One region of the Stenotrophomonas genospecies 3 genome, then DNA from elsewhere that is predicted to be linked to it. Evidence: riboswitches for the same ligand, from Rfam matches in the RefSeq annotation. Region 1 holds a riboswitch; the other holds the start of a gene.
What was found. A riboswitch is a leader RNA that binds a small molecule or an ion and turns the genes downstream of it on or off. The one in region 1 is predicted to bind cobalamin.
Positions count from the first base shown of each region.

Region 2: another riboswitch for cobalamin. It lies ahead of ACX9OT_RS17705 (epoxyqueuosine reductase QueH); the one in region 1 lies ahead of btuB (TonB-dependent vitamin B12 receptor).

Region 1 is NZ_JBTMUR010000015.1:3,039-17,598, forward strand. Features, by position in the region: gene ACX9OT_RS18185 (class I SAM-dependent methyltransferase) at 1-675, shown strand, start outside; gene gph (phosphoglycolate phosphatase) at 740-1,396, shown strand; gene btuB (TonB-dependent vitamin B12 receptor) at 1,581-3,425, opposite strand; cobalamin riboswitch at 3,541-3,763, opposite strand; gene ACX9OT_RS18200 (histidine phosphatase family protein) at 3,906-4,484, shown strand; gene ACX9OT_RS18205 (TfoX/Sxy family protein) at 4,576-4,938, opposite strand; gene ACX9OT_RS18210 (GAF domain-containing protein) at 4,935-5,417, opposite strand; gene bioD (dethiobiotin synthase) at 5,486-6,169, shown strand; gene ACX9OT_RS18220 (hypothetical protein) at 6,245-6,442, opposite strand; gene ACX9OT_RS18225 (hypothetical protein) at 6,482-6,679, opposite strand; partial or broken gene ACX9OT_RS18230 (dethiobiotin synthase) at 6,765-6,869, shown strand; gene ACX9OT_RS18235 (aminotransferase-like domain-containing protein) at 6,945-8,393, opposite strand; gene msrA (peptide-methionine (S)-S-oxide reductase MsrA) at 8,599-9,336, opposite strand; gene ACX9OT_RS18245 (cytochrome c biogenesis protein DipZ) at 9,351-11,120, opposite strand; gene msrB (peptide-methionine (R)-S-oxide reductase MsrB) at 11,123-11,695, opposite strand; gene ACX9OT_RS18255 (response regulator transcription factor) at 11,840-12,559, shown strand; gene ACX9OT_RS18260 (sensor histidine kinase) at 12,556-14,025, shown strand; gene ACX9OT_RS18265 (ATP-binding protein) at 14,022-14,560, opposite strand, start outside.
Region 2 is NZ_JBTMUR010000014.1:22,717-37,276, forward strand. Features, by position in the region: gene ACX9OT_RS17660 (ribonucleoside-diphosphate reductase subunit alpha) at 1-1,942, shown strand, start outside; gene ACX9OT_RS17665 (ribonucleotide-diphosphate reductase subunit beta) at 2,087-3,106, shown strand; gene ACX9OT_RS17670 (LysE family translocator) at 3,296-3,931, opposite strand; gene ACX9OT_RS17675 (acyl-CoA thioesterase) at 4,084-4,485, shown strand; gene ACX9OT_RS17680 (NAD-dependent protein deacetylase) at 4,541-5,347, shown strand; gene ACX9OT_RS17685 (NADH:flavin oxidoreductase/NADH oxidase) at 5,461-6,561, shown strand; gene ACX9OT_RS17690 (LysR family transcriptional regulator) at 6,565-7,476, opposite strand; gene purU (formyltetrahydrofolate deformylase) at 7,591-8,442, shown strand; gene pncA (bifunctional nicotinamidase/pyrazinamidase) at 8,730-9,356, opposite strand; gene ACX9OT_RS17705 (epoxyqueuosine reductase QueH) at 9,412-10,098, opposite strand; cobalamin riboswitch at 10,260-10,489, opposite strand; gene ACX9OT_RS17710 (nicotinate phosphoribosyltransferase) at 10,623-12,032, opposite strand; gene ACX9OT_RS17715 (bifunctional nicotinamide-nucleotide adenylyltransferase/Nudix hydroxylase) at 12,097-13,146, opposite strand; gene ACX9OT_RS17720 (patatin-like phospholipase family protein) at 13,340-14,560, shown strand, end outside.

The DNA.
Region 1 (14,560 bases):
GGCCGCTGGCAGGTGCACCTGACGCCCCGCGCGTTGCCACTGGACTGGATGGGTGATGTGCGGGGCCGTCGCATCCTGTGCCTGGCCTCGGGCGGTGGCCAGCAGGCACCGGTGCTGGCCGCTGCGGGCGCTGACGTCACCGTGTTCGATCTCTCCGACGGGCAGCTGGAACAGGACCGCCAGGTCGCTGCGCGTGATGGCCTGCAGCTGCGCACGGTGCAGGGTGACATGCGCGATCTGCACGTGTTTGCCAACGACAGTTTCGACGTGGTGTTCCATCCGATCTCCAACCTGTACGTGCCCGACGTGCGCCCGGTGTGGACCGAATGCCGCCGTGTGCTGGCACGCGACGGGATGCTGATGGCGAGCTTCTACAACCCGGTGCTGTTCGTCGGTGCGCGTGATCCGCAGCTCGATGCACAGGGATTGATCCGGCCGCAGTACGCCATTCCCTATTCGGACCTGGAAGACCTGGCGCCAGCCGAGCGCGAGGCAAAGCTGGCACGCGGCGATGCGCTGACCTTCGGCCACAGCCTGACCGAACTGATCGGTGGGCAGCTCGATGCCGGCTTCGTCATCGATCGCTTCATGGAAGACTGGCAGCCGCAGCCGCGCTTCCTGATCGACCGCTATCTGCCCACCTTCCTGGCGACCCGCGCGCGCCGGATCGGCTGAGGCGGATCGGCGCAAAAACCAGCGGCGTACAATGGACGGCCCCACGTCATGCAGGTGCCGTCCCTTGTCGTATCCCTATCCGCTGGTCGTGTTCGACCTTGATGGCACGCTGGTCGACAGCGCAGCTGATATCGCCGAAGCACTGAACCGCACGCTGGAGGACATCGGTGTGGCACGCGTGCCGGAAACCACGGTGCTCGGTTGGATCGGCGACGGTGTGCGCCGCCTGGTTGAACAGGCCGTGCATGCGGCCGGCCGCGAGGTGGACCTGGCCGAAGTGATGCCGGTGTTCATGGTGCACTACCGTGAGTGCCTGCTGCGCAGCCCGCGCCTGTTCGATGGCGTGGCCGAAGCGCTGACGCAGCTGCGTGCGCGCAACGTGCCGCTGGCGATCTGCACCAACAAGCCCGAAGCGCTGGTGCCACCGCTGCTGCAGCATCTGGGTATTGGTGATGCGTTCGCGCTGGTGCTGGGTGGCGACTCCCTGCCGCAGCGCAAGCCCAGTGGTGAACCGCTGCGGCACGTCGCCGCGCACTTTGGGCTGCCGGTGGACGCATGCCTGATGGTGGGTGATTCGTTGACCGACTACCGCGCCGCCGAAGATGCGGGCATGCCGATCGCACTGGTGCGTTACGGCTATCCGCGTGGCCTGGACCTGGCCACCGCGCATGCGGTGGCGGTGATCGACGACCTGCGTGAGTTGCCGGGGTTGCAGGGCTGATGCAACGGACATCCCTGGTCGCCGGCCGGTAACCCGGGCTGACGCAATGGGTAGTGCCGGCCGCTGGCCGGCAATCCCGGATCGGCGCATTGGGTAGTGCCGGCCGCTGGCCGGCAACCCGGGATGCGCTGCCGAAGGTCATGATGTTGCCGGCCAGCGGCCGGCACTACCATGACCGTCGCGGTCACTTCGGCTGGTAACGCACGCTCAGCTGGTACTCGCGGCCGGGCTGGTTGAACCACGCCACGGTTTCATACGTGTGGTCGAATACGTTGGCGGCGCGCGCCAGCAGCGACCACGACGGCGTCAGCGCGTACTCGGCGCGCAGGTCCAGCGTGCCGTAGCCGCCAACCTTCACCGAGTTGCTGGCGTTGTCATAGCGCTTGCCCGCACCCTGCACGGTCAGGCCGGCGCGGACGTCACCGAAGCGGCGGTCGACGTCCAGGCGCGCGGTCTGCTGCGCGCGGCGCGGCAGCCAGTTGTCGAACTGGGTGCTGCCGTGGGTGCGGTTGCGCGGGTCGGTATAGCTCAGCTGCGCATTGATGTCGAAGCCGGCCAGCAGCATGCCACCAGTCAGCTCGGCACCACGGATGCGCGCCTTCTCCACCTGCCGCATCTTCATCGTGGAGGCATCGTAGGTGATCAGGTCATCGATGCGGGTCTCGTACACGTCCAGGCCCCAGTGCCAGCCCTGGCCCTGCTGCGAAACGCCAAGGTTGGCGCTCTTGGACTTCTCCGGGTTCAACGTCGGCACGCCGCTCCACGGGTCGTACAGGTCGCTGAAGGTCGGCGCCTTGAACGCCGTGCCGTAGCTGGCATTGACGCGCAGGCCGTGCTCCAGTTCCATCGCCCAGCCCACGCTGCCGGTGGCGTGGTTGCCGAACTGCTGGTTGTCGTCGTTGCGCGCACTGGCCTGCAGCTGGTGGCGGCCGAAGCGGCCCTGGTACTGCAGGAACACGCCGGTGTTGCGGCGGCTGTCGACGAGGTAACCCGCGCTGCTGCCATCCAGGTTGTCTTCGCTCCAATCCACGCCTGCACTCAGCAGCTGGCCCTCGGCCACGCCGAAGTCACCCTGCAGCGAGGCGCTGTCACGATGGGTCTGCGCGCTGCCGAACACCCCCGGTGCGCCGAAGTTGTCCGACTCGTTGTCACTGCGGCCGACGTTGGCTGTGAACGCCAGGCGTTCAGACGGGGTGTAGCGCACTTTGCCAGCGAGCACCTGCTGGCGGGTTTCCGAATAGTTGTAGTAACCGTCGTAGTGGTTCTTGCCGTCGGCGCGCAGTGCGCTGCCTTCCACGGTCCACTGGTCGTTGAAGCTGTAGCCGCCGCGCAGGCTCTTGGACAGGTTGCGGTAGCCGTCGCGGTCGTGCTCGTCGGCAAAGCAGCCCGCGGTGAACACCGAGGCGGAGCCGCGGCAGGCATCGATGCCGTCGGAATGCTGGTAGGCGATGTCGGCGCCGAACCAGCCGCGTTCGGTGCCACCGCCGATGCCGCCGCTGGCTTCGCGCAGGCCGTTGCTGCCACCGCCGAGCTGGAAGTGCGGAGCGAAATCGCCCTGGTTGCGGCGGGTGAAGATCTGGATCACGCCACCAATGGCGTCGGCACCGTACAGGCTGGACTGCGGGCCGCGCACGATTTCCACGCGTTCGATCTGCGCCAGTGGCAGGTCCTGGTACATGGCCAGGCCGAGGTCGGCACTGTTGATGCGCACGCCATCCACCAGCACCACGGTGTGGCCCGAGTTGGTGCCGCGCAGGAACAGCGAGCTCTGCTTGCCGAGGCCGCCGGAGTTGGTCAGGTTGATGCCGGCGCGGCCGCGCAGCAGTTCCTGCAGCGACGTGGCCTGGCTGGATTCGATCTGCGCGCGGTCGATCACCTGGGCCGGCGCGATGCTGTCCTGCAGGGCGATCGGGGTGCGGGTGGCGGTGACCAGGATCTGGTCGAGCGCGGTGGTGTCATCGGCGGCCTGGGCCAGCGCGGGCAGGGCGGCCAGCACGGCCAGGGACAGCATTCGGGACTGCAGCTTCATGGGGGACTCCAGGTGCCACGCACGCCCGCGTGGCGAAGGGGAGGAGCCGCGAGGGCAGGCATGCGCCGACGCCGCAGCGCAGGCTGCGGTCATCCAGCGCCATGCCCACCGCATCGCGACCTGAGGCTTCCTGGCCGGTCTCCGGGCTTGCCGCCGGGTGGCGCGAGGCCACCGTCCAGGCGCCTTCCCATGCCTGCGGCACAGTGGCGTTGTTGCCTGGAACTGACGTGCTTACCGTTGCGGGGGCAGCGCCGGCCTGGCGTGGATCCACGCGTCACCGGCTTCCCGTTTCAACCTGCCGGCCGTGGCCGCAGGTCACCTGGAAGTGCGCGCAGTCTACGGCATCGCAGGCGGCCCGTAGCGTCGAGCCTGCTCGACTGCCTTTGCTGTGCCCTTAGAATGGTCCCTCGATCCCGTGGTGCCGTTGCCGATGTCCGCCCGTTTTCCGCTGTTCCCGCGTTGCCTGTACAGGACGCACGCATGATCCTCGACCTGGTCCGCCATGCCGGCAACGGTCGCGATGAGTTCCTCGATGGCCGCAGTGATCCACCGCAGCTGGCCCGCCTGCCGCAGGAACTGGTCGACGCCTACGCTGCGCAGCCCTGGGAGCGGGTGATCAGTTCGCCGCGGCTGCGCTCGCTGCACACGGCGATGGCCCTGGCCACCCCGCGCGGGCTGGACGTGGAAGCGGACGAGGAATGGGAAGAGCTGGATTTCGGCGATTGGGACGGACAGTCGTTGTTCGACCTGCCGGAGGATGCATTGGCGGCCTTCCATGCCGACCCGCATGCATTCCCGCCGCCGAACGGCGAAAGCTGGGGCCACTTCGAGCGGCGTATCGCGCGCGCGCTGGATCGCCTGCTTGATGATGACGATCCGGTGCCGACGCTGGTGGTCAGCCACGGCGGCCCACTGCGCATGGTGCTGTCGCAGGTCTGCGGTCTGCCGATGTCGCTGTGCTGGGCGCTGCGCATCGACCACGGCACGCGCCTGCGGGTGTGGCTGGAGCGTGGCGAGATCGGGCTGGTGGGTGAGCTGCTGGAGCTGCAGCAGCCCTGACCGCAGTCGCCGGGCATGACCCGGCGCTACCGATCCCGCATCACAGTGGTAGTGCCGGCCGCTGGCCGGCATCCCCAGGAACGCGGAGGCCTCAATCCTCGTCCGCGCGCTCGGCCACGCTGTCCTCAGCGTCGTCGTCAGCATCGAAGCGCTGCTCATGCACCGGGCCCGAAGCGGGGCCGGCCGCCTTCAGCGGATGCGCAGCGATGCGCGCTTCGTAATCCTGCACCAGCGCCTCACGCTGCGGCTCGCTCAGTTCCTGCCAATGGCAGTCCAGCAACGCGCCTTCCAGTGAATAGAGCAGGTTCAGGCTGGGCTTGAAGCCGGCGCGCTTGACCTTGACGAAGGCACCGACCGCGCCGATCGCAACCAGATCCTCGCGGCTGCGCAGGCCGACCTGACGCAGCCACGCCGCACTCTTCGGGCCGATGTTGCGCAGCTTCGGTGCGCTCATCCCAGCGCCTCGACGAACACGCGGGCGATGGCTTCCAGGCCGGCTTGGTCGTCGGCATCGAAGCGGCCGACTTTCGGGCTGTCGATGTCGAATACGCCGATCAGTTCATCGCCGCGCAGCAACGGCACCACCAGTTCCGAGCGCGAGGCCGAATCGCAGGCGATGTGGCCGGGGAAGGCATAGACGTCCTCCACGCGCTGGGTCACGCGCTGGCTGGCGGCGGCACCGCACACGCCCTTGTCCAGCGGGATGCGCACGCAGGCCGGCAGGCCCTGGAACGGGCCGACCACCAGCTCCTTGCCGTCGTACAGGTAGAAGCCCACCCAGTTCAGGTCGGGCAGAGCGTGATAGACCAGTGCGGAGAGGTTGGCCGCGTTGGCGATGCGGTCGGACTCGGCGTAGACCAGGCCACGGGCCTGTTCCAGCAGCTGGGCGTATTGTTCCGGCTTGCTGCCGGTAAGCGAGGCATTGGCGAACATGCCCGCAGTCTAGCAAGCGCGCCGGGCCGGCGATAATGCAGGCTCTGTTGCCCCGCTGGAGCTTATCGATGCCGTTGCCCGCCACGCTGCCGCCTGCCCTGTTCGTCACCGGCACCGATACCGAGATCGGCAAGACCGCGGCCAGCACCGCGCTGCTGCATGCACTGCGCCGGCGCGGCCTGCGCGCAGTCGGCATGAAGCCGGTGGCCAGTGGCAGTGAAGATCTGGGGCAGGGCCTGCGCAACGAGGACGCGCTGGCGCTGCAGGCGGCCAGTTGGCCGGTGCCGGACTATGCCGACCTGAATCCGTACGCGCTGCGGCAGCCGCTGGCGCCGGAGCTGGCCGCAGCCGAGGATGGCGTGCAGGTGGAGCTGGCGCAGATCGTGGCCGCGTTCGCGCGCCTGCGTGCGCAGGCCGATGTCGTGGTGGTGGAGGGTGTTGGCGGTTGGCTGGCGCCGGTCTCGACCACGCTGGACCAGCTTGACCTGGTGCGTGCATTGCATCTGCCGGTAGTACTTGTGGTCGGCATGCGGCTGGGCTGCGTCAACCACGCACGGCTGACTGCGCAGTCGCTGCAGGCCAGTGGCGTGGAGTGCCTGGGCTGGATCGGCAACCACATCGACCCGGTGATGCAGCGCCAGGATGAGAACATCGCGACGTTGCAGCAGCGCCTGCCGATGCCGTGCTGGGGGCGGCTGCCGTATCTGCCGGGAGCGGATGGCGAAGCGCTGTCGGCGCACCTGCTCGAATGACCCTGGGTAGTGCCGGCCGCTGGCCGGCAACTGCATCCACCCGGCGATCCCGAGGTTGCCGGCCAGCGGCCGGCACTACCGTGCTGCAGCTGCCAGCTCCCGCGCGATCGCACCGAGCCGCTCCACCGCGCCGATGAAGCGCGCATCCAGCGTCTGGCAGCACGACAGCCGCAGGCAGTGGCGGTAGCGCGCGCCGTGCGAATACACGCGGCGCTGGGCGCGCACGTGCTTGAGTGATCCTGGGTAGTGCCGGCCGCTGGCCGGCAACTGCATCCACCCGGCGATCCCGAGGTTGCCGGCCAGCGGCCGGCGTTACCGTGCCGCAGCCGCCAGCTCCTTCGCGATCGCACCGAGCCGCTCCACCGCACCGATGAAGCGCGCATCCAGCGTCTGGCAGCACGACAGCCGCAGGCAGTGGCGGTAGCGTGCGCCGCGCGAGTACACGCGGCGCTGGGCGCGCACGTGCTTGAGTGACCCTGGGTAGTGCCGGCCGCTGGCCGGCAACTGCATCCACTCAGCGATCCCGAGGTTGCCGGCCAGCGGCCGGCACTACCGTGCTGCAGCTGTCAGCTCCCGCGCAATCGCACCCAGTCGTTCCATTGCGACGTTGCAGCAGCGCCTGCCGATGCCGTGCTGGGGGCGGCTGCCGTATCTGCCGGGAGCGGATGGCGAAGCGCTGGGCGTGCACCTGCTTGAGTGATCCTGGGTAGTGCCGGCCGCTGGCCGGCAACTGCATCCACCCGGCGATCCCGAGGTTGCCGGCCAGCGGCCGGCGTTACCGTGCCGCAGCCGCCAGCTCCTTCGCGATCGCACCGAGCCGCTCAACCGCACCGATGAAGCGCGCATCCAGCGTCTGGCAGCACGACAGCCGCAGGCAGTGGCGATAGCGCGCACCACGTGAATACACCTGGCCGGGCATGAACACGATGTCCTCTGCCAGCGCACGCTCGAACAGCTCACGCGTATCCACGCCCGGCAGTTCGAGCCACAGCAGGAAGCCGCCTTGTGGCTCGGTGGCACGGGTGCCGGCCGGGAAGTGTTCGGCCACCAGCTGGCGCAGCCGTCCCACCTGTTCGCGATACAGCCGGCGCATGCGGTGCAGGTGGTGCTCGTAGCTGCCGGCTTCCAGATACGCCGCCACCGCATCGCCGAGCAGTTGAGGCTCGCCACCGGTGGACTGGAATTTCAGCAGCGCGATGCGCTCGGCGAAGCGGCCGCCATCCAGCCAGCCGATACGGTAATCCGGCGCCAGTGTCTTGGAAAACCCACCGACCACCATCACCCAGCCATCGCGATCGAAGGCCTTCAGCAAGGGCGCCGGCGGTTCGCAGAACTGCAGCTCGGCATACACCGCATCTTCGATCAGCGGCAGTTGCCGTGCGTTGACCAGTTCGGCCAAGCGCTGTTTGGCGGGTGTCGGCATGGTGCAGCCCAGCGGGTTGTGCACGGTCGGCATCACCACCAGTGCGGCCAGCGACGTGTGCTCCAGCATCGCTTCCAGTGCATCGACATCCAGGCCGTGCTGCGGGTGGGTGGGCAGCTCGATGGCCCGCAGGCCGAGGTTGGCCAGCAACGGGTACAGGTTGAAGTAGGACGGCGCCTCGATGCCGACCGCATCACCGGGCTGGGTGACCGCGCGCAGTGCCAGCTGTAGGGCCTCCATCGCGCCGTGGGTCAGCAGCAGCCGCTCGCTGTGGGTGTGCAGGCCCATGCGTGGACCACGGCGCACGATCTGCGCCAGCAGCCGGGGTGAACCGTTGGGGCGCGCGTAGGTCTCCACCGTCTGCTGGCCGTGACGCAGCACCTGCGCGGTGTGACGGGCCAGCTGTGCGCCCGGATAGAACTGGCGACCGCGCGGACCGGCGAAGGCCAGGTCGATCACTCCGGAGCGACGTTGTGCCTCCAGCACGCGCGCCATCAGCACCTGCTGCAGTGGTGCGGTGGGGGCGGACGGGGTATCACGCAGCGAACGCTCTGGCACCGACAATCGCGGCGCGACCTCGAAGCCGGCTTTGGGCCGCGGAATGACCAGGCCGGCGTCCTCCAGCTGGCGATAGGCCGCGATCACCGTGTTCAGGCTGAGCCTTCGCTGCAGAGCCATCTGCCGCAGTGAAGGCAGGCGGCTGCCGACCGGAAGGCGTCCGCCGTGGATGGCTTCGGCCAGTTCATCGGACAGCCGTTGGTAGCGGGGTGGGATCATCGCGCTCTGGTCATCTGTATCCATCGAACTTCCCGCCATCTGGTGCTGTACCCATGATGATGGCGAGCCTAGCATGTCATCGTCGGACGGGCCTGATCGGGGCACGGCCGATACTTCCCAAGCGCACGGCTGGATGGCCGTGCGTCTTTTTTTGGGAGGTGGTACCGGCCGCTGGCCGGCGATCCCCAGATCCGCAGGAGCCGGCCAGCGGCCGGCACTACCCGGGTCGTTACCGCATCGGCACCAGCGCCGCGTCGCGCCGGTACAGCGCCGGGAACTGCTTGCCCAGTGCCGCCAGCTTCGGTGCGTCGTAGTAGCGGATGTAGGCCGCCTGCGGGTAGTTGGTCATGTAGTTCTGGTGGTAGCTCTCGGCCGGGTAGAAGTGCTGGCCGCTGACCAGCTGGGTGACGATCGGTGCGCGGTAGCTGCCGGCCTGGCCGAGCTGGGCGATGTAGGCGCGGCTGGCCGCCTGCTGGCGTGCGTCATCACTGAAGATCGCCGAGCGGTACTGGCTGCCCTGGTCCGGTCCCTGCCGATTGAGCTGGGTCGGGTCGTGCACCACCGAGAAGAACACCTGCATCAGCTGGCCATAGCTGACCTGGCGCGGGTCGTAGTCGATCTTCACGGCTTCGGCATGACCGGTCTGGCCACCGCTGACGCGCTCATAGCGCGCATTGGCCGCGCTGCCACCGATGTAGCCGGACACCGCATTGCTCACGCCTTTGACGTGCTGGAACACGCCCTGCACGCCCCAGAAGCAACCGCCGGCGAACACCACGCTGGCATGGGTGGCGTCATCGTGGAACGCGGCGTCGCCGCTGGGCGCAGGTAGCGCCTTGACCTGCGCGCTGGCCTCGACCGGCGCCGCGACCGCGCCGTGATCGACCAGCAGCACGCCGGCGATCAAAGCGGTGGCCACCAGGCCGGCGACACCGGCGGCGACGCCCTGTTCAAAGGAGAGTTTCATCATGTCCTCCCGTTTCAACCAAAGGTGAAGGCATAGGCCTGCACGCCCGCATCGAGGAATTCGATCTCGAAGCGATGCGGGCCGACCGTGCCGCGCTGGCGCACCAGCTGGTACAAGCGGTGTTCGTTGACCACGCCGCTGCCATCGGCGCCGACATCGCTGCCGGCATCGGCGGCGGGCAGCGGCTTGCCATCCAGCCAGACGCGGAAGCGCACTGGCTTGCCGTCCTCGCTCGGTGCCAGCACCAGGTGCAGGTCGCGCGCATGGAACTGGAAGGCAATGCGGCCACCGGCCTGCTGCAGCTGTGCGGCTTCGTCGGTGACGGTCCAGCGCCCGGACAGTCCCCATTGGTTCAACGCCAGAGTGGTGGGCAGCGTGTAGTCGAACGCGGTGTCGCTGCGCTGCCCGCCGGGCGAGGCGAACTGCTCGGCGCGGGCGTGGCCCAGGTAGGTTTCCGGCGAACGCAGGTTGCCCATGTCGGCCTGCACGGCCACGCCCTTCAGGTCGGCGGCAGCGGGATCGGCCGGTGGTGGCAGGTTGGTCTGCCCGGCTTCGGTCAGCAGGCGACGGATCATCTGTTCCGAGCGCGCATAGTTGCCCTCGCCGAACTGATGGCCGCGGATGTTGCCCTGCGCGTCGACGAAGTACTGCGCCGGCCAGTAGCGGTTGTTGAAGGCGCGCCAGATCGTGTACTGGTTGTCGAGCACCACTGGGTACTCGACCTTCAGCTGCTGCACCGCCTTCATCACATTGCTCGGGTTGCGTTCGAAGGCGAACTCCGGCGTGTGCACGCCGAGCACCACCAGCCCATGGTCACGGTAGCGACGTTCCCATTCGTGCACGAACGGCATCGCGCGCAGGCAGTTGATGCAGGAGTAGGTCCAGAAATCGACCAGCACCACCTTGCCGCGCAGCTGCTGTGCACTCAGCGGCGGGCTGTTGAGCCAGCCGGTGGCACCCTCCAGCGCGGGCAGGGTGCCTTCCACCGGCAGCGGTGCATCGGCACCTGCATTGGCGCCGGCCATCATCATCATCGGCGGTGCCGCCGGCTGCGCGCCGGGTACTGCGTCCAGCAGGCTTTGCTCGATGCGCGCGGTGCTGACCGTCGAAAGACGGGTCAGCAGGCCGGTATCCCAGCCGAGGCCGATCGCTACGACGGCCAGCAGCGCGGCTACACCCAGCACCTTGCGCAGGACATCGCCGAGGCCGAGCCGCGCCTGCAGCGCACGGAACACCCGGCCGCCGACCCACACCGCCAGCGCCAGCGCGGTGATCGCACCCGATGCATAGGCAAGCAGCAGGGTGCTGGTACCGACGCTGGCGCCATGCAGGGCAGCACCGGTCAGCACCAGGCCGAGGATCGGCCCGGCGCACGGCGCCCACAGCAGGCCAGTGGCGATGCCGATCAGCAGCGAGGTCCACGCGCCGCCGTGCCCCGCGGCATCCGCCGCATCGGCGCGTGCGCTCAGGCGGGCACCCACGCGCTGGAACGGTGCCAGCAGGTGGTCGGCCAGCCGCGGCCAGAGCAGCGCGATCGCGAACAGCGCCATCAGCAGCAGGGCGATCCAGCGTCCAACCTGGTTGGCCTGCGCCACCCATTGGCTGCCCACCGCGGCCAGGCTGGCGACCACGGTGAAGGTGAGCGCCATGCCCAGCAGCAACGGCAGCGTGCTGCGCAGGAACGGGCGATCGGCACGCGCGAACACGAACGGCAGCACCGGCAGGATGCAGGGGCTGAGCAGGGTCAGCGCGCCCCCCAGATAGGCAAGCAGCAACAGCAGCATCGTCAGGCTCCGGAAGCAGGGGAAGAACCGACCGGCACCCGCCAGCCGTCGGCAGTGCCAGCAGGGGCACCGGGAACGAACACCATCGCCGCACCGTTCATGCAGTAGCGCAGCCCGGTCGGGCGTGGCCCATCGTTGAACACATGGCCGAGATGGCCGCCGCAGCGGCGGCAGTGCACCTCCACCCGCAGCATCCCGAAGGTGACGTCGCGGTCTTCGCCGATGGCGTTGTGCAGCGGTGCCCAGAAGCTGGGCCAGCCGGTGCCGCTCTCGAACTTGGTGGAGGAGGAGAACAGCGGCAGCGCACAGCCGGCGCAGGCAAACGTGCCCTGCCGGTGTTCCTTGTTGAGCGGGCTGCTGTACGGGCGCTCGGTCGCCTGCTGGCGCAGCACTGCGTACTGCGCCGGGGTCAGGCGCTGGCGCCAGTCGGCATCGCTGCGCATGACCTCGAACTGTCGCGACGGGCGCGCTTCAGCGGCGGCCGGGGCGGCACGGCTGCAGGCCCCCAGGCCGAGCAGGCCGGCGGCGGTGGCAACACCGCCCAGGCCCAGCAGATGGCGTCGGGTAAGGGACATGGCGGACTCCGGGAAGGGGCGACGGGGCCATGCTGCGCCCGCCCGGGTCAACGAATCCTCACGCAGGATTCAATTTTTCGTGAGGTATCGGCGGCCATCCCGCGCCACAATGCAGCCAGCCTCCCCACTGGCCCCGAGCTGCCGATGTCCACCAAACGCGTGCTGATCGTTGAAGACGATGCCCACATCGCCGACCTGCTGCGCATGCATCTGGGCGATGAGGGCTACGACGTCGCCCATGCCGCCAGCGGCGATGCCGGCCTGCGCCTGCTCGAGCAGGAAGGGCCATGGGATGCGCTGGTGCTGGACGTGATGCTGCCCGGCGTGGACGGCCTGCAGGTGTGCCAGCGTGCACGCGCGATGGCGCGCTATGTGCCGATCATCATCATCAGTGCGCGTGGCAGCGAAACGCAGCGCATCGTCGGCCTGGAACTGGGTGCGGATGATTACCTGGCCAAGCCCTTCTCGATGCCGGAACTGGTGGCCCGCGTGCGTGCGCTGCTGCGCCGGGCCGAGGCGATGGCGCAGAGCGCGCGCATCGATGCCGGCGCGATCGAGCTGGGTGGTCTGCAGCTGGACCCGGTCGCGCGTACCGCGTCGGTGGATGGCAATGCGCTGGAGCTGACCCCGCGCGAGTTTGACCTGCTGCTGTTCTTCGCCCGTCATCCGGACCAGGTGTTCGCGCGCATGGAACTGCTCAATCAGGTCTGGGGCTACCAGCACGATGGCTACGAGCACACGGTCAACACCCACATCAATCGCCTGCGCAGCAAGATCGAGCCGGATCCGGCCAACCCGCGGCGGCTGCTGACGGTGTGGGGGCGCGGCTACAAGCTGGTCGACCCGGCCGGGGCGGCGGCATGATCAAGCCCAATCTATGGCAGAAGCTGGCGGCGGTGATCGCCGCGCTGATGCTGATGTGCTGCATGGCGCTGCTGGCGCTGCAGATGCGCGCCAATACCCGCCATGAGCAGGAAGTGGTGCAGCGGCTGTCGCTGGGCCTGGCCGAGCACATCGCCCAGCGCAGCGAACTGATGGACACCAGCGGCATGCGCGATGCGGCGGTGCGCGCGCTGTTCGGTCAGTTGATGGCGGTCAATCCCAGCGTCGAGGTCTACCTGCTGGACGACCAGGGCCGCATTCTCGGCCACGACGCGCCCAGCGGCCATCTGGTGCGCAACAAGGTGGACGTGGCACCGCTGCGCCGCCTGCTGTCGGGTGCGCCACTGCCGATCCTCGGCGATGACCCGCGCAGCGCCGATGGCCGCAAGGTGTTCAGTGCTGCACCGTTGATCGTGCAGGGCCGCCAGGCCGGTTATGTGTACGTGGTGCTGGTCGGCGAACACCGGCAGATGCTCGCCGACGACCTGGCGGCGGGCAGCCAGTGGAACACCACGCTGTGGTCGGTGATGCTGGTCGGCAGCCTGGGCCTGCTGGCCGGGCTGGTGGCCTTCTACTGGGTGACGCGCCCGCTGCGGCGGCTGACCCGGCGCATCCAGGCCTTCGACATCGACGCACCCACGCCGTTACCGCCGCCGGAGCCGCTGCGTCCCGGTGAGCGCGACGAGCTGGTGATCCTCGAACACGCACACGCGCAGATGGCGCAGCGGCTCGGCGAGCAGTGGCAGCAGCTGCGCCAGCAGGACCTGCAGCGCCGCGAGCTGGTCGCCAACATCTCGCACGACCTGCGCACGCCGTTGTCGTCGCTGCACGGCTATCTGGAAACGCTGGCGCTGAAGGACGCCACGCTGTCGCCGGACGAGCGCCGCCGCTACCTCGGTATAGCGCTGGCGCAGAGCGCCAAGGTTGGCCGGCTTGCGCGTGCGCTGTTCGAGCTGGCGCGGCTGGAACATGGCGAAGTGCGCCTGGAGTGGGAGGTGTTCGCATTGCCGGAGCTGCTGCAGGACGTGCTGCAGAAATTCGAGCTGGCGGCGCAGGCTCGCAACCAGTACCTGCACGCGGACTTCCCGCCCGGCCTGCCGCTGGTGCGCGCCGATCTGGGCCTGGTCGAGCGGGTGCTGACCAACCTGCTCGACAACGCGCTGCGGCATGCGCCCGAGGGTGGCCAGATCGAGGTGCGCCTGCGCGCGACGCAGGACAGCGTTGAGGTGAGCGTTGCCGACGATGGCCCCGGCGTGGCAGCGGCGCTGCGCGCACAGTTGTTCCAGGCGCCGGCCGCGCTGGGCGCACGGCGTGGCGAGAACGGTGGGCTTGGCCTGCTGATCGTGCAGCGGATCGTGCAGCTGCATGGCCGCCGCATCGAACTACGTGACAGTGAGCGTGGCGCGCTGTTCGTGTTTGCCCTGCCGCGCGCGGAACCGGCGGTCTAGCAGGCCGCCTCGCTCTCCACGGCACCGCCGCTTTCCTGCGGCAGGTGCAGGCGGATGCAGGCACCGCCCAGCTCCGAATCGGTCACTTCAACGTGGCCGCCATGCTTGTCGGCCACCACCTGCACGAGCGCCAGGCCGAGGCCGAAACCGGGGCTGCCCGGGTCCAGCCGCACATAGGGTTGCAGTACCTGGCCGCGCAGTTCGGGCGCGATGCCGGGGCCGTCGTCCTCCACCTGCAGGCACAGCCAGCCATCGTTGACCGTGCTGGCGATGCGGATCTGCCGCCGCGCATAGCGCAGGGCATTGCCGAGCAGGTTGCGCAGCGCCAGTTCCAGCATATGCCGGTTGACATTGACCAGGCCTGCTGGCGACAGCACCTGCTGTACCGGCAGCGGCAGCGGTGCGAACTGGGCCACCACGCCACGGACCAGTGCCGCCAGCTGCAGGCGCTGGCGGGTCAGCTGATGGCAACGACCGAGTGCGGCGTATTCGACGCCGGCATCGGTGAGGTGCTGCAGCCGATCGACATCGGTGC
Region 2 (14,560 bases), on a different contig from region 1:
CATCTCGCTGGACCTGAACTTCGATTACTTCGGCCTGCGTACCCTGTACGACCGTTACCTGCTGCGCCATCCGCACACCCGCAAGGTGATCGAGACCCCGCAGCAGTTCTTCCTGCGCATTGCCAGCGCGCTGAGCGAGGATGTGTCCGAGACCCTGGCGCTGTACAAGCGCATGGGCAACCTGGACTACCTGCCGTCCAGCCCGACCCTGTTCAATTCCGGCACCACCCACGAGCAGCTGTCCTCGTGCTTCCTGCTGGATTCGCCGCAGGACTCGCTGGAGTCGATCTATTCCAAGTACGGCGACATCGCCCAGCTGTCGAAGTTCTCCGGCGGCATCGGCGTCAGCTATACCCGCGTGCGTTCGCGTGGTTCGCTGATCAAGTCGACCAACGGCCACTCCAACGGCATCGTGCCGTGGCTGAAGACCATGGATTCGTCCGTGGCCGCGGTGAACCAGGGCGGCAAGCGCAAGGGCGCAGCCTGCGTCTACCTGGAAACCTGGCACGCCGACGTCGAGGACTTCCTCGAGCTGCGTGACAACACCGGTGACGAAGCCCGCCGTGCGCACAACCTGAACCTGGCCAACTGGGTGCCGGACCTGTTCATGAAGCGCGTCGAGGCCGACCAGGAATGGTCGCTGTTCGATCCGCGCGTCGTGCCGGAGTTCACCGACCTGTTCGGCGAAGCCTTCGAGCAGGCCTACCTGCAGGCGGAAGCCCAGGGCAAGGCGAACCGCACCATCTCCGCGCGCAAGCTGTACGCCCGCATGATGCGTACGCTGGCCGAGACCGGCAACGGCTGGATGACCTTCAAGGACAAGTGCAACCGCGCCAGCAACCAGACCCTGCGTCCGGGCAACGTGATCCACCTGTCCAACCTGTGCACCGAAATCCTGGAAGTCACTTCCAACGATGAAACCGCAGTGTGCAACCTGGGTTCGATCAACCTGGGCAACCACTTCGACGAGCACAACGAGTTCGACTTCGAGAAGCTGGCCGAGACCGTGCGCCTGGCCGTGCGCCAGCTCGACCGCGTCATCGACCTGAACTTCTACCCGATCGAAACCGCCCGCCGCGCCAACCTGCGCTGGCGTCCGGTCGGCCTGGGCTGCATGGGCCTGCAGGACGTGTTCTTCCGCAAGCGCCTGCCGTTCGACAGCGCCGAAGCCCGCGCCCTGTCGAAGAAGATCGCCGAAGCAATCTACTTCCACGCGCTGGAAACCTCTTGCGAGCTGGCCCAGGAACGCGGCAAGCACCCGTCGTTCAACGACACCCGCGCCGCCGGTGGCGAACTGCAGTTCGACGCCTGGAACGTGGTGCCGGAAGACACCGCGCGCTGGGATGCCCTGCGTGCCCGCATCAAGGAGCATGGCCTGCGCAACTCGCTGATGATCGCGATTGCACCGACCGCCACCATCGCCTCGATCGCCGGCTGCTACGAGTGCGTCGAGCCGCAGGTGTCCAACCTGTTCAAGCGCGAGACCCTGTCCGGTGACTTCCTGCAGGTCAACCGCTACCTGGTGAACGAGCTGAAGAAGCTGGGCCTGTGGACCGCCGACATGCGCGACGCCATCAAGCTGGCCGAAGGCTCCATCGCCGGCGTGGCACAGATTCCGGAAACGCTGCGCGAGGTCTACCGCACCGCGTGGGAACTGCCGATGCGTTCGCTGATCGACATGGCCGCCGAGCGTGGTGCCTTCATCGACCAGTCGGCCTCGCTCAACCTGTTCATGGAAAGCCCGAACATCGGCGCGATGTCCTCCATGTACATGTACGCCTGGAAGCAGGGCATCAAGACCACCTACTACCTGCGTTCGCGCCCGGCCACCAAGATCGCCAAGACCACGGTGAGCGCTGCGGCCCCGGCCAAGGTATTCAGCCCGGACGAAGCCATCGCCTGCTCGCTGGAAAACCCGGAAGCCTGCGAGGCCTGCCAGTAACACACCGCCCGGTGGGTGCCGACCGTTGGTCGGCACTCGAACACCTCGCACCTGTAGAGCCGAGCCATGCTCGGCTGCGGAAAAACACCCACGGTAGCGCCGGGCCACGCCCGGCGGCTCACCCAGGAATTCAAGGAAACACCCATGGCCGACAAGCCCAAGCAGATGCTGCTCGATCCCGGTTTTGAACTGACCCTGCGCCCGATGCGCTACCCGCAGTTCTATGACATGTACCGGAACGCGATCAAGAACACCTGGACGGTGGAAGAGATCAACTTCCAGATCGACATCACCGACCTGCACAGCAAGATGTCGCCGGGCGAGCGCCACCTGATCCACCGCCTGGTCGCGTTCTTCGCCACCGGCGACTCGATCGTCTCCAACAACCTGGTGCTGAACCTGTACCAGCATCTCAATGCGCCGGAAGCGCGCATGTACCTGTCGCGCCAGCTGTATGAAGAAGCGCTGCACGTGCAGTTCTACCTGACCCTGCTCGACAACTACCTGCCGGATCCGGAAGAGCGCGCCAAGGCGTTCTCGGCGGTGGAGAACATCGACTCGATCAAGAAGAAGGCCGATTTCTGCTTCAAGTGGATCGACTCGATCCAGAGCCTGACCCGCATCGAGACCCGCGAACAGCGCCGCCAGTTCCTGCTCAACCAGATCTGCTTCGCCGCCTGCATCGAAGGCCTGTTCTTCTTCGCGGCCTTTGCCTACGTGTACTACTTCCGTTCGCGCGGCCTGCTGCCGGGCCTGGCCTCGGGCACCAACTGGGTGTTCCGCGACGAGAGCGCGCACATGGAGTTCGCGTTCGAGTCGGTGCGCGTGGTGCGTGAGGAAGAACCGGACCTGTTCGACGAAGAGATGAAGCAGCAGGTCTACGACATGCTGGCCGAAGCCATCGAATGCGAAGTGCAGTTCGCCGAGGACGTGCTGTCCGGCGGCGTGGCCGGCATCTCCACCCGCGACATGCGCCAGTACCTGCAGCACTGTGCCGACCAGCATTTCGCCAAGCTGGGCATGGAAAAGAAGTACAACGTGCGCAACCCGCTGCCGTTCATGGAACTGCAGGACGTGCAGGAGCTGACCAACTTCTTCGAACGCCGCGTATCGGCCTACCAGGTCGGCGTGCAGGGCGAAGTCGCCTTCGACATGAACTTCTGATCGAACCGGTCACATCTGTCGCAACGAAAAACCCCGGCCAACGCCGGGGTTTTTTGTTGGTAGCGCCGGGCCATGCCCGGCGGAGCCTGCCTGGTGCTACCGGCCGTCATGCTGCACGCGGGCCTTTGTAGAGTCGAGCTTGCTCGACTGCCGTTCGCGCAAAGCGGTCGAGCAAGCTCGACTCTGCAATCAGCGTCGCCCTTCCACCGCCATGCGTACCGCCAGCCCGGCCAGCACCGTGCCCATCAGCCAGCGCTGCACCACCTGCCAGGTCGGGCGCGCGGCCAGGAAACCGGCGATGCTGCCAGCGGTCAGCGCAATCATGCCGTTCACGGTCACACTCACCGCGATCTGGGTGGAGCCCAGCACGATCGACTGCATCAGCACACTGCCCTCGCCGTCCGGATGCAGGAACTGCGGCAGCAGCGACAGGTACATCACCGCCACTTTCGGGTTCAGCAGGTTGGTCAGGAAGCCCATCGTGAACAGTTTGCGCGGGCTGTCCTGCGGCAGTTCGCGCACCGCGAACGGCGAACGGCCACCGGGCTTGAGCGCCTGCCAGGCCAGGTACAGCAGGTACAGCGCGCCGCCGATGCGCAGCGCGTCGTAGGCGAACGGCACGGTCATCAGCAGGGCGGTGATGCCCAGTGCCGCACACAGCATGTAGAACACGAAGCCCAGCGCCACCCCGCCCAGCGAGATCAGGCCTGCCATCGGCCCCTGGCAGATCGAGCGTGAGATCAGGTAGATCATGTTCGGCCCGGGCGTGAGCACCATGGCCAGTGAAACCAGCGCGAAGGCCAGCAGGTCAGAAGTGGCGGGCATGGGCGGTCCTGGCAGTGGGCGTGGCGCAGTGTAACGCCTGCCGCAGGCGCGGCCTGCGCAGGCACCGCTGCCGGGTGACCGTTGCACGTGCATTCCGATGGCCATCACGCCGGTCGCTTAGAATCCGCAGCACCCCACACCGAAGCCCCCCCATGACCCCCATCCCCGAGACCGTGCCGCCCACCGAAGTGCGCATGGCCGAAATCGTCTTTCCCAACCACACCAACCACCTTGGCACCCTGTTCGGTGGCCAGGCGCTGGCGTGGATGGACAAGGCCGCCTTCCTGGCCGCCGCCCGTTACTCGCGCCGCACCGTGGTGACCGCGCGCAGCGACCAGGTCGACTTCAAGCTGCCGATCCGCATCGGCCAGATGGTGGAAACCATCGGCCGCATCGTCGAAGTCGGCCGCAGCTCGATGAAGGTGGAGGTGGAACTGGTCGCCGAAGACCTGCACAGCGGCGAGCGCAAGCTGTGCACCCGCGGCCACTTCGTGATGATCGCGCTGGACGAGGAAGGCCACCCGATCGCGGTACCGCCGCTGCCGGCGGCCTGACCCGGCCAACGGACCGGCGCTTGCGGGGGCGCCACCGCGCCCCCATCTGGCAGCCATGACCCTGCCACTGACCGACTTCATCGACCGTGCCCAGCGCCTGTTCGTGCTGACCGGCGCCGGCTGCAGCACCGCCTCGGGCATTCCCGATTACCGGGATGCCGACGGCCAGTGGAAACGCACGCCGCCGGTGACCTACCAGGCCTTCATGGGCGAGGCGGCCACCCGCCAGCGCTACTGGGCGCGCAGCCTGCTCGGCTGGCCGCGCTTCGGCCTGGCCCGGCCCAACGGCACCCACCAGGCCCTGGCCGCGCTGGAAAGCCGAGGCAAGCTGCAGGTGCTGCTGACCCAGAACGTGGACGGCCTGCACCAGCGTGCCGGCAGCCACAACGTGATCGACCTGCATGGCCGCCTGGATCTGGTGCGCTGCATGGGCTGTGAGCGTCGCAGCGATCGTGAAGACTTCCAGCAGCGCCTGCTGGACGCCAATCCCGGCTGGGACGCGCTGGAGGCAGGCATCGCGCCCGATGGTGATGCCGATCTGGAGACCGATTTCTCCGCGTTCGTGGTGCCCGAGTGCCCGCATTGCGGCAGCGTGTTGAAGCCGGATGTGGTGTTCTTCGGCGAAAACGTGCCGCGGGAGCGCGTGCAGGCGGTGCAGGAGCACCTGCAGCAGGCCGACGCCGTGCTGGTGGTGGGTTCATCGCTGATGGTCTATTCCGGCTTCCGCTTCGTGCAGGCGGCGGCCAGGGCAGGGCTGCCGGTGGCGGCGTTGAACCGTGGCCGCACCCGCGCCGACGACCTGCTGCAGTTCAAGGATGAACGGGACTGCGCCGAGGCGCTGGCCGCGTGGGCTTCGTCCTGAGCCGAGCACACGCTCGGCTGCACGCCCACCGCGAAACAGCGATCCATCCAGACGGTTGATTCGCAGGCCGTGCGGCGGTGCAATACGCACCCCCTACGTCGTTCATCACCGTCTTGAGCCAGCTGTTTTCGCCGATCTCGTTCGGCCCCCTGACCCTGTCCAACCGCATCGTCATCGCGCCGATGTGCCAGTACTCCGCCGAAGACGGTCGCGCCAGCGACTGGCATGCCATGCACCTGGGCAACCTGGCGCAGTCCGGCGCCGGCCTGCTGATCCTGGAAGCCACCGCGGTCGAACCGCGCGGCCGCATCAGCTGGGCCGACCTGGGCCTGTGGGATGACGGCACCGAGGCCGCACTGGCGCAGGTGCTGGCCAGCGTCCGCCGCTGGTCGCCGATGCCGCTGGGCGTCCAGCTGGGCCATGCCGGCCGCAAGGCCTCGGTGAGGCGTCCGTGGGACGGTGGTGGCCAGTTGCCGGCCGACGATGCGCGTGGCTGGGCCACCGTGGCGCCGTCGCCGCTGCCGTTCCATGCCGCCGATCCGGCACCGCAGGAACTGGACGAGGCCGGCATCGCCGAGGTCATCGCCGCCTTCGCCGCCAGTGCGGTGCGCGCCGAGCGCCTGGGCTTCGAGCTGATCGAGCTGCATGCCGCGCACGGTTATCTGCTGCACCAGTTCCTGTCGCCGCTGAGCAACCGCCGCACCGATGGCTACGGTAGCTCGCTGCCGAACCGCCTGCGCCTGCTGGTGGAGGTGTTCGATGCGGTGCGTGCGGCAGTGTCCGACAAGGTCGCGGTGGGCGTGCGCATCTCCGCCAGCGACTGGGTCGATGGCGGCTGGGATCTGGTGCAGAGCGAAGCGCTGGCGCAGGTGATGGACGCGCGCGGCTGCAACTTCCTGCATGTCTCCAGCGGTGGCCTGGACGAGCGCCAGAAGATCACCGTCGGCCCGGGCTATCAGGTGCCGTTCGCAGCGGCGATCAAGGCCAAGGTGCGCATGCCGGTCATCGCCGTGGGCATGATCACCGAACCGGAGCAGGCCGAATCGATCCTGCGCCATCGCCACGCCGATGCGGTAGCCCTGGCGCGCGGCATCCTCTACGACCCGCGCTGGCCGTGGCATGCCGCCGCCGCGCTGCGCGACAGCGTGGAACCGGCGCCGCAGTACCTGCGGTGCGAGCCGCGCGATGCGCGCGGCGTGTTCAAGACGCGCTGAGGCTCACACCCGCCAGGCCGGCGCGATGCCGGCCTGAAGGTGTTCGAACAGCGCGCGGATCTTGGCAGTGAAATCGCGGCGGTCGCTGACGCAGAAATAGACCTCCATCGGCTCCGGGCGCCATGCAGTGTCGGCGCCGAACACTGCCTGCAGGCGGCCATCGCGCAGGTACGGCTCTGCCACGAATGCGGCCAGCCGGGTGATGCCGGCACCGGCTGCGGCCAGCGTCGCCAGCGCATCGATGTCATCGCAGACCATGCTCGGCGGCAGCGCGGCGTCCACGCGCTGGCCCTCCTTCAGCAGGCCCCAGCGCAGCGGCCGGCCATCGGTGGGGAAGCGATGCAGCAGCCCGCGATGGCCGCCCAGGTCGGATGGCTGCTGCGGGGTGCCGTGTGCCTTCAGATAGGCCGGCGAGGCACAGAACACGAACGGCACGCGCGCCAGCTGCCGTGCGACGACCCCGTCCTCCAGCTGTGCACCGATGCGGATGCTGGCATCCACCGCTTCCGGGCCGTGCTGCACGGCGCGGTCAGTCAGGCGCAGCTCCAGCTGCAGTTGCGGGTAGCGCTGCTGCAGCGAAGGCAGCAAGGGGGCAAGTACGTGGCGACCGAACGCGCTGCTGCTGGCGATGCGTAGTGGTCCGGCCGGTTCGATGTCACCAGAGGTGACCATCGCCTGTGCACGCGCCAGGTCGGCTTCGATGTGGCGCACCTGCGCCAGGTACAGCGCGCCGGCCTCGCTGAGCGCCAGCTGCCGCGTACTTCGGTTCAGCAACCGTACGCCCAGATGCGCCTCCAGCCGGTTGATGTTCTGGCCGACTGCGGTGGCGCTGATGCCAAGGATGCGGGCCGCGGCGGCAATGCTGCCGGTCTCTGCGGTGCGGGTGAAGCTGCGGATCAGTTGCAACAGGTTCATGACCGACCAGCTTGCCATGGAGAAACCCAAGTATCGCTTGGGACTGAACCAAGCAGGTCGGTTGCATCGGTGACCATCGATCCCGAGGACAGGCTGCTGCCCTACACTCGGGCGATGCGCCCCGATTCCATCCTCACCCTGTCCTGCCCCGACCGTACCGGCATCGTCTACCGCGTATCCGGCCTGCTGTTCGACCACGGCTGCAACATTCTCGACGCCCAGCAGTTCGGCGATGAGGAGAGCGGCCGCTTCTTCCTGCGCGTGCATTTCGATCGCGATGCCGGCCTGCCGCTGGAGACCGTGCACGCCGCCATGGCCACGCTCGCCGCCGGCTTCGGCATGGACTGGCAGCTGCATGATGGTCGCCGCCGCGCACGCCTGCTGGTGCTGGTCAGCAAGCAAGGGCACTGCCTCAACGACCTGCTGTTCCGTGCCCACAGCGGCCAGCTGAAGGTGGACATTGCCGCAGTAGCGTCCAACCACGCCGACTTCGCGCCATTGGCCGCGTCCTACCAGGTTCCGTTCCACCACCTGCCGGTGACCGCCGATACGCGTGCGGTGCAGGAGCAGCAGATCATCGACCTGGTCGAGCGCGAGCGCATCGACCTGGTGGTGCTGGCGCGCTACATGCAGATCCTGTCACCCACGCTGTGCCGCGCGCTGGCCGGCCGTGCGATCAACATCCACCACAGCTTCCTGCCCAGCTTCAAGGGCGCGCAGCCGTACCACCAGGCGCACGCGCGCGGGGTCAAGATCATCGGCGCCACCGCGCACTACGTCACCGAGGATCTGGACGAAGGACCGATCATCGAACAGGACGTGGCCCGCGTGGACCACGCGATGGCGCCGCGCGAACTGGTGCGGCTGGGCAGTGATACCGAATCGCTGGTGCTGGCACGCGCGGTTCGCCGCCATGTGGAGCACCGCATCCTGCTCAATGGGCATCGCACGGTGGTGTTCCGGTAATCGCCCATCCCGCGTCCGCCGGGCATGGCCCGGCGCTACCACGGGTGCTATCCGGTAGTGCCGGCCGCTGGCCGGCAACTGCAGAGATCCCGAGGTTGCCGGCCAGCGGCCGGCACTACCGAATCCTGATTTCATCCAATGAAAAGCCCCCGGTTCGGCCGTCCCGCGATCTATAGGGGGGCGTAGTTAGGGGGCTGGATGAATCGATTGTGTTGTTGTGGGCAGGAGCGCGCAAGCGGCATAAGCGACGTGCGCGGTAGCGCCGGGCCATGCCCGGCGGTCACGCCTCAGGCGATCGCGATCCCCGCCTTGCCCAGCGCCTCGCGCACCATCGCGTCGTTGGCGTCGGTCACCGGCTTGGTCAGCTCCCACAGGAATTTCACCCGGAAGCCGGACTTCACCGCGTCCTGCGCGCTCCACAGCACGCAGTAGTCGCGGGCCAGGCCGCACACGTGCACTTCGCGGATGCGGCGTTCGTGCAGCCAGCCGGCCAGGCCGGTGGCCGGGCGCTCGCCATCGGGGCCATGGTTCTCGCGGAAGGCGCTGTATGAATCCACCTGTTGGCGCGTGCCCTTGCGCAGAATCAGGTCGGCCACGGTCCAGTCCACGCCCGGATGCAGCGCGGCACCGGCGCTGCCCTGCACGCAGTGGTCCGGCCACAGGGTCTGCGGCTGCGCGTGCAGCAGGATGGTCTCGAAGGGGCGTTGGCCGGGGTGCTGGCTGGCGAACGAGGCATGGTCGGCCGGGTGCCAGTCCTGTGTTGCCACCACGGTGCGGTAGCGGCGCTGTGCCAGCAGATCGGCGATCGGTGCCACCAGCGCATCGCCTTGGTCGCAGGCCAGCGCGCCACCGGGCATGAAGTCCGGCTGCAGGTCGATCACCAGCAGGGCGACATCGGCGGGCAGGGCGGTCATGGCAGTTCCGGTACAGCAGAAGGGGCGACCAGCGTGGCCGCCCCATGCCCACACGTCAATCGCCCTGCGGCGTCTCAGCGTCCTGCCCGTAGTACAGCAGGCCGATCTTGATCCGTTCGCGGCCATTCTCGCGGCGGTGACGGTTGGCATCGCGCAGCGAGTACACGCAGCCGCAGTATTCCTGCTGGTAGAACTGCTCGCGCTTGCTGATCTCGATCATGCGGCTGGCACCGCCGCCCTTGCGCCAGTTGTAGTCCCAGTACTGCAGGCCTTCATAGCGCGACGCGGCACGGATGCCGCAGTCGTTGATCTGCGCCATGTTCTTCCAGCGCGAGATGCCCAGCGACGAACTGATGGTGTCGTAACCGTGTTCGTGCGCATACAGCGCAGTGCGCTCGAAACGCATGTCGAAGCACATCGTGCAGCGGATGCCGCGTTCGGGCTCGTTTTCCATGCCGCGTGCACGGCTGAACCAGTTGTCGGTGTCGTAGTCGCAGTCGATGAAAGGAATGCCGTGCTGCTCGGCGAAGCGGATGTTCTCCTGCTTGCGCAGCTCGTACTCTTTCACCGGGTGGATGTTGGGGTTGTAGAAGAAGATCGCGTAGTCGATCCCGGAGGCGGTGATCGCCTCCATCACTTCGCCGGAACAGGGCGCGCAGCACGAATGCAGCAGCAGGCGCTTGCCGTCGGCGGGCAGGGTCAGGGTGGGGCGTTGGAGCTCGGTCATCGTCAGGTACCGCATGGACCGCCGGCAACGGCGGTGGCCCATGCATCAGCGCGTGGGTGAACGGGTCTGGCCGGATACCGTGAACAGGACGCGCGCGGCCACACCGCCTGCACGCGCAGGACGACGACGGCCCCGGCAACCTCCCCGCGGAGATTCCAGGTCGAGTCAGGGGACGGTCGTGTCCCCCGGCCGGGGCCGGTATTCGGGCTGATGGACACGGGCCGCAGCCCACCTACTACCCGCCGCTTCCCAGGCGCGAGCCCAGTGCTGTTGGCAGGATTCGTTTCCATTCACCGCTGCGGGGCAGCTCCGGAATGGACGCGCGAGGCGCCTTCACCGGATTCCCGTTTAAACCCCTCCCCGCGCCGCAGCGATGGGAGGGATACCTTCGGCGTGTGCAAGGTGGACCTGTTGGTGGCGCCGGTCAAGAGCGCAGGGGTCAGAACCCGCTGCGCTGCAACGGGATCCGACCCCAGCGGAAGGAAGGGGTCGGATCCCGCTGCCACGCAGCGGGCTCTGACCCCGGTCGGGATGCACCTTCAATGCCCCACGGCCGCCCGCGTGCGGATGTCGTCCAGCCGCTGGTCGTGCAGCAGGCGGCCGTTCTCCCACACGGTCACCATTGCGTCCTCGAAGCCGTCCGGCAGGGTGTCGTCGCCGTTGGCCGGCAGTGGCACCGTATGCAGGCTGCCATCGTCCAGGTGGCGCAGCAGGCGCATGCGGCCGCGCTTGCTGGCCTTGCCGGCGTCGGTGACCGGATCTTTGTAGACGTCGATCCACTCACCCTCGACCCGTGCGGCCGAGCACTTCAGCGCGAACTTCTGCGTATCGCGGTCCAGCCGCTGCAGCAGTGCACCGCCCATGCCGAAGGCCACGTTGTCGGCGGCGTAGCCGTCGTCGGTGATGCGCTGCAGGATCGCGCGGATGGTGTCCGGATTGATGCCATCGCCCTGGATCACCCGCACGTGGTTGAGCACGCGATAGCCCTTGCCGTTGATCGCGTGGCCGAAGGCTTCATCCAGCCGGCGCAGGCTTTCGGCCACCACCTCCACCGGGTCACCCGAGTCGGGACGGATAACCAGGGTGGCGCCCGACGCGATCACGTCATCGCGCAGGGTGGTGCCCCAGTGTTCGCTGATCGCGCGGTAGATGTCATAGCTGTCCGACACCACCGCCACGATCGAACCGGGCTTGCCGAACTGGCGCAGCATGTTGCGATAGGCGTCCACCTCGCGTTCGCGGCCCCAACTGGTGATGGTGCTGTGCTCGGCGGCCGGAATCGAATAGCCGGCCATCGGCGCGTGGTAGTGCGCGCGTGCCAGGCACAGCGCCGACACGGTATCGGTGCCGAGGAAGTTGACCAGGTGCGCGGCACCGCCCAACGCGGCCGATTCCAGGCTCGATACACCGCGCGCGCCGAAGTCGTGCAGCTTGAACGGCAGCTGCCCCTGCGGGTCGTCGCTGGTCTGCTGCAGGAACGCGGCGATGGTCTGCCGTGCGTGCCAGCTGATGGTGGCCACGGTGACCGGATACCACACGCGCAGCAGCAGCGTTTCCAGGTACGACGGCACCCAGAACGCAGCCGGATCGGTCGACTCGATGGTCATCAGTGCCTGGTGGGTGGGCACCACGCTGCCCTCGGGAACGGCGCGGATGCGCACCGGCAGGTGGCCGCCAAGCCGGTCGACGATATCGCGCCAGCCGGCCTCGTTGAACGGTTCGCCGTGCGCGGCGAATACCGCAGCAGCGTCGTCGATGTCGGCGTGGGTGACCGGTCGTGCCAGCGCGTCCTTGAGGATCGCCTGCAGGCCGAAGAACACCGTGCGATCGTGCAGGCCGCCACGTGATTCGACGTAGAAGAACGTGGCATCGGTACCCGGCGGGTACTGCAGCCAATGGCTGGCCTTGTAGCTGTCGGTGTTGAGGAGAAGATTATCGAGGTAGTGCATGACGGAAGCTCCTTCGCGTCGAGTGACACCAGCGGTCTATCCGCCAGTGGGGAGGCCGGGCCTGTCAGCCGCGGCCGAGGAAATACTCCAGGATGTGCAGGTGGTCTTCGAACAGCTGCGGGCCCATGTCCAGGGCTTCACTCACCGGTATCCAGCGCGCCTTGTCGGCGTCATCGCCGCCGCGCACCGGCGGCAGTTCACCGGCCGGAAACTCGAAGTGGAAGCCGTGGGTGATGGTGCGGCCGCGCTGGCTGCGGTCGGGGTGGTCGAAGACCTGCTGGCCCTTCAGCGAACCCTTCAGCACCGGCAGCGGAATCTTCAGCCGGGTTTCCTCGCGTAGTTCGCGCAGGCAGCTGTCGAGCAGGCTCTGTTCCTGGCCGACGAAGCCGCCGGGCAGCGCCCACAGCCCCTTGCCGGGTTCCGAGCGGCGACGCACCAGCAGCACGTGGCCCGAATGCACCACCACCGCATCGGTGGTGACGAAGGTGGGCGCGTAGGGCGCATCCTTCCAGGCGGCCTTGTACTGTTCGATGAAGCGGTACTCGGCCACCAGCTGGCCATAGGCAGGCGCGCTTTTGCGGAACGCTTCAAGCATGTCGTACACCGGCGCCGGCACATTGCCACGCAGCATCAGCAGCGCACCGTGGAAGTCGACGTCGCCGGCTTCGAACAGGTAGCGCCGCAGCTCGGTGGCCGACAGGGTGGCGGTGTGCTGCACGTCCACCAGCGGCCACTGCGGGAACTCGCGCAGGTAGTAGCTGGACGCGTCCTTGTCCATGCCGATCAGGCCCACCTTCGCATCGGCGGCGGCGCCGTCGTTGCGCAGGGCTTCAGCCACCTGGCGCTGCACGTTGGCGATCCACTGCGCTTCGTTGTACAGGTGGTCACGCAGCGGGCGGATCAGCAGGCGGTCGGTGTGGCCATCGAGGGCGGCCTGGATCATCACGGCACGTTCGGCCACGGTCCAGGGATTGCGCAGGCTGCGGGGGGTATCGGCAGAGCCGACCAGGAAGATCAGCTTGCGGGCCCGGCTCAGGGCCAGGCGGGCAACGGCGGCGTGGCCGTTGTGGAAGGGCTCGAATCGCCCGATGAAGACGAGATAGTCGAATTCCATGAGAATCCCTCATGTCGTTGTGGCAGCCGCGGGTCTGTCCCTTGGCTTGCTGCAGATGCTACGCCGATGGCGGGGCGGGTCAAGCCTGCAGCCGTGCTTTCTGCTGAACGGCGCATTGCGTACGCGGACTGCGCCGTTGTTCTCAGGCCCTGAGAAGCCCCTGCGCCATACTGGCACCCACGCGGCGGACGGCATGCTCGGGGGCAAGACAGTGGCGGACAAGTACTGCGATCTGGTCATGAAAGGCGGCATCACCAGCGGCATCGTGTACCCCAATGCGGTACTGGCGCTGGCGCGCGAGTATCGCTTCAAGAGCATCGGCGGCACTTCGGCCGGCGCCATCGCCGCCGCCGTGGCGGCTGCGGCGGCCTGCGGTGATCGTCGCCAGCAGGCCGGCGAGCACCTGCCCGGCGATGCAGGCTATGGCGGGTTGTCGGCGGTGTCGGCGCAGCTGTCGCGGCGCGGCTTCATCTACAGCCTGTTCCAGCCCGCACGCGGCGCACGCGCGGCCTATCGCCTGCTGGTGGTGCTGACCGGCAAAGCCAGCCTGCCGCACAAGCTGCTGTGCCTGGCCGTTGCCGTGTTCGAGATCGCGCCGCTGGAAGTGCTGGTGTCGCTGGCGCTGCTGCTCGGCCTGGGCTGGTGGGGCGGTGGTTGGAGCGGGGTGGCGGCCACGCTGCTGCCGTCGCTGCTGTGCGCGTACGGTGCGGGTGTGGCCGGTGCCGCGCTTCGTGTGGCACGCGTGGCGCGACGCAATCTGCTGGGCCTGTGCAGCGGCCTCGGCCGCGATGCACGCACGCCGGCACTGACCGAGTGGCTGCACGAATGCCTGCAGCAGTTGTCCGGCAAGCCGCTGGATGCACCGCTCACCTTCGCCGACCTGCACGACGCGCCGCGCTATGCCGGCGAGCCGGACAGCCCGCATGCGATCAGCCTGCAGATGATCACCACCTGCGTGTCGCACAACGAGCCGCGCACGCTGCCGCTGGGCGGCGCGCAGTTCTGGTTCCTGCGCGAGGAATTCGAGCAGCTGTTCCCGGCCAGCGTGGTGCAGTGGCTGGTGACGCAGGCCGGCCCGCCGCTGGAGGTGGAAGGGCGGCAGTACTACCACCTGCCGCCGGGCCCGAAGCTGCCGGTGCTGGTGGCCACGCGCATGAGCCTGAGCTTCCCGCTGCTGATCAGCGCGGTGCCGCTGCATGAACCCTCACGCCGCGAACGACGCTGCGAGCCGACCGCGCCGGCGGCCGACCCCGAGCACAACGTGGCCGACAGCATGGAAGGGCTGACCAGCGCCGGGCAGGCTTGCGGCCCGGTGATCACCGCCTTCCGCATCTGCTGGTTCTCCGATGGTGGCATCAGCAGCAATTTCCCGATCCATCTGTTCGATGCCGCGTTGCCGCGCTGGCCGACCTTC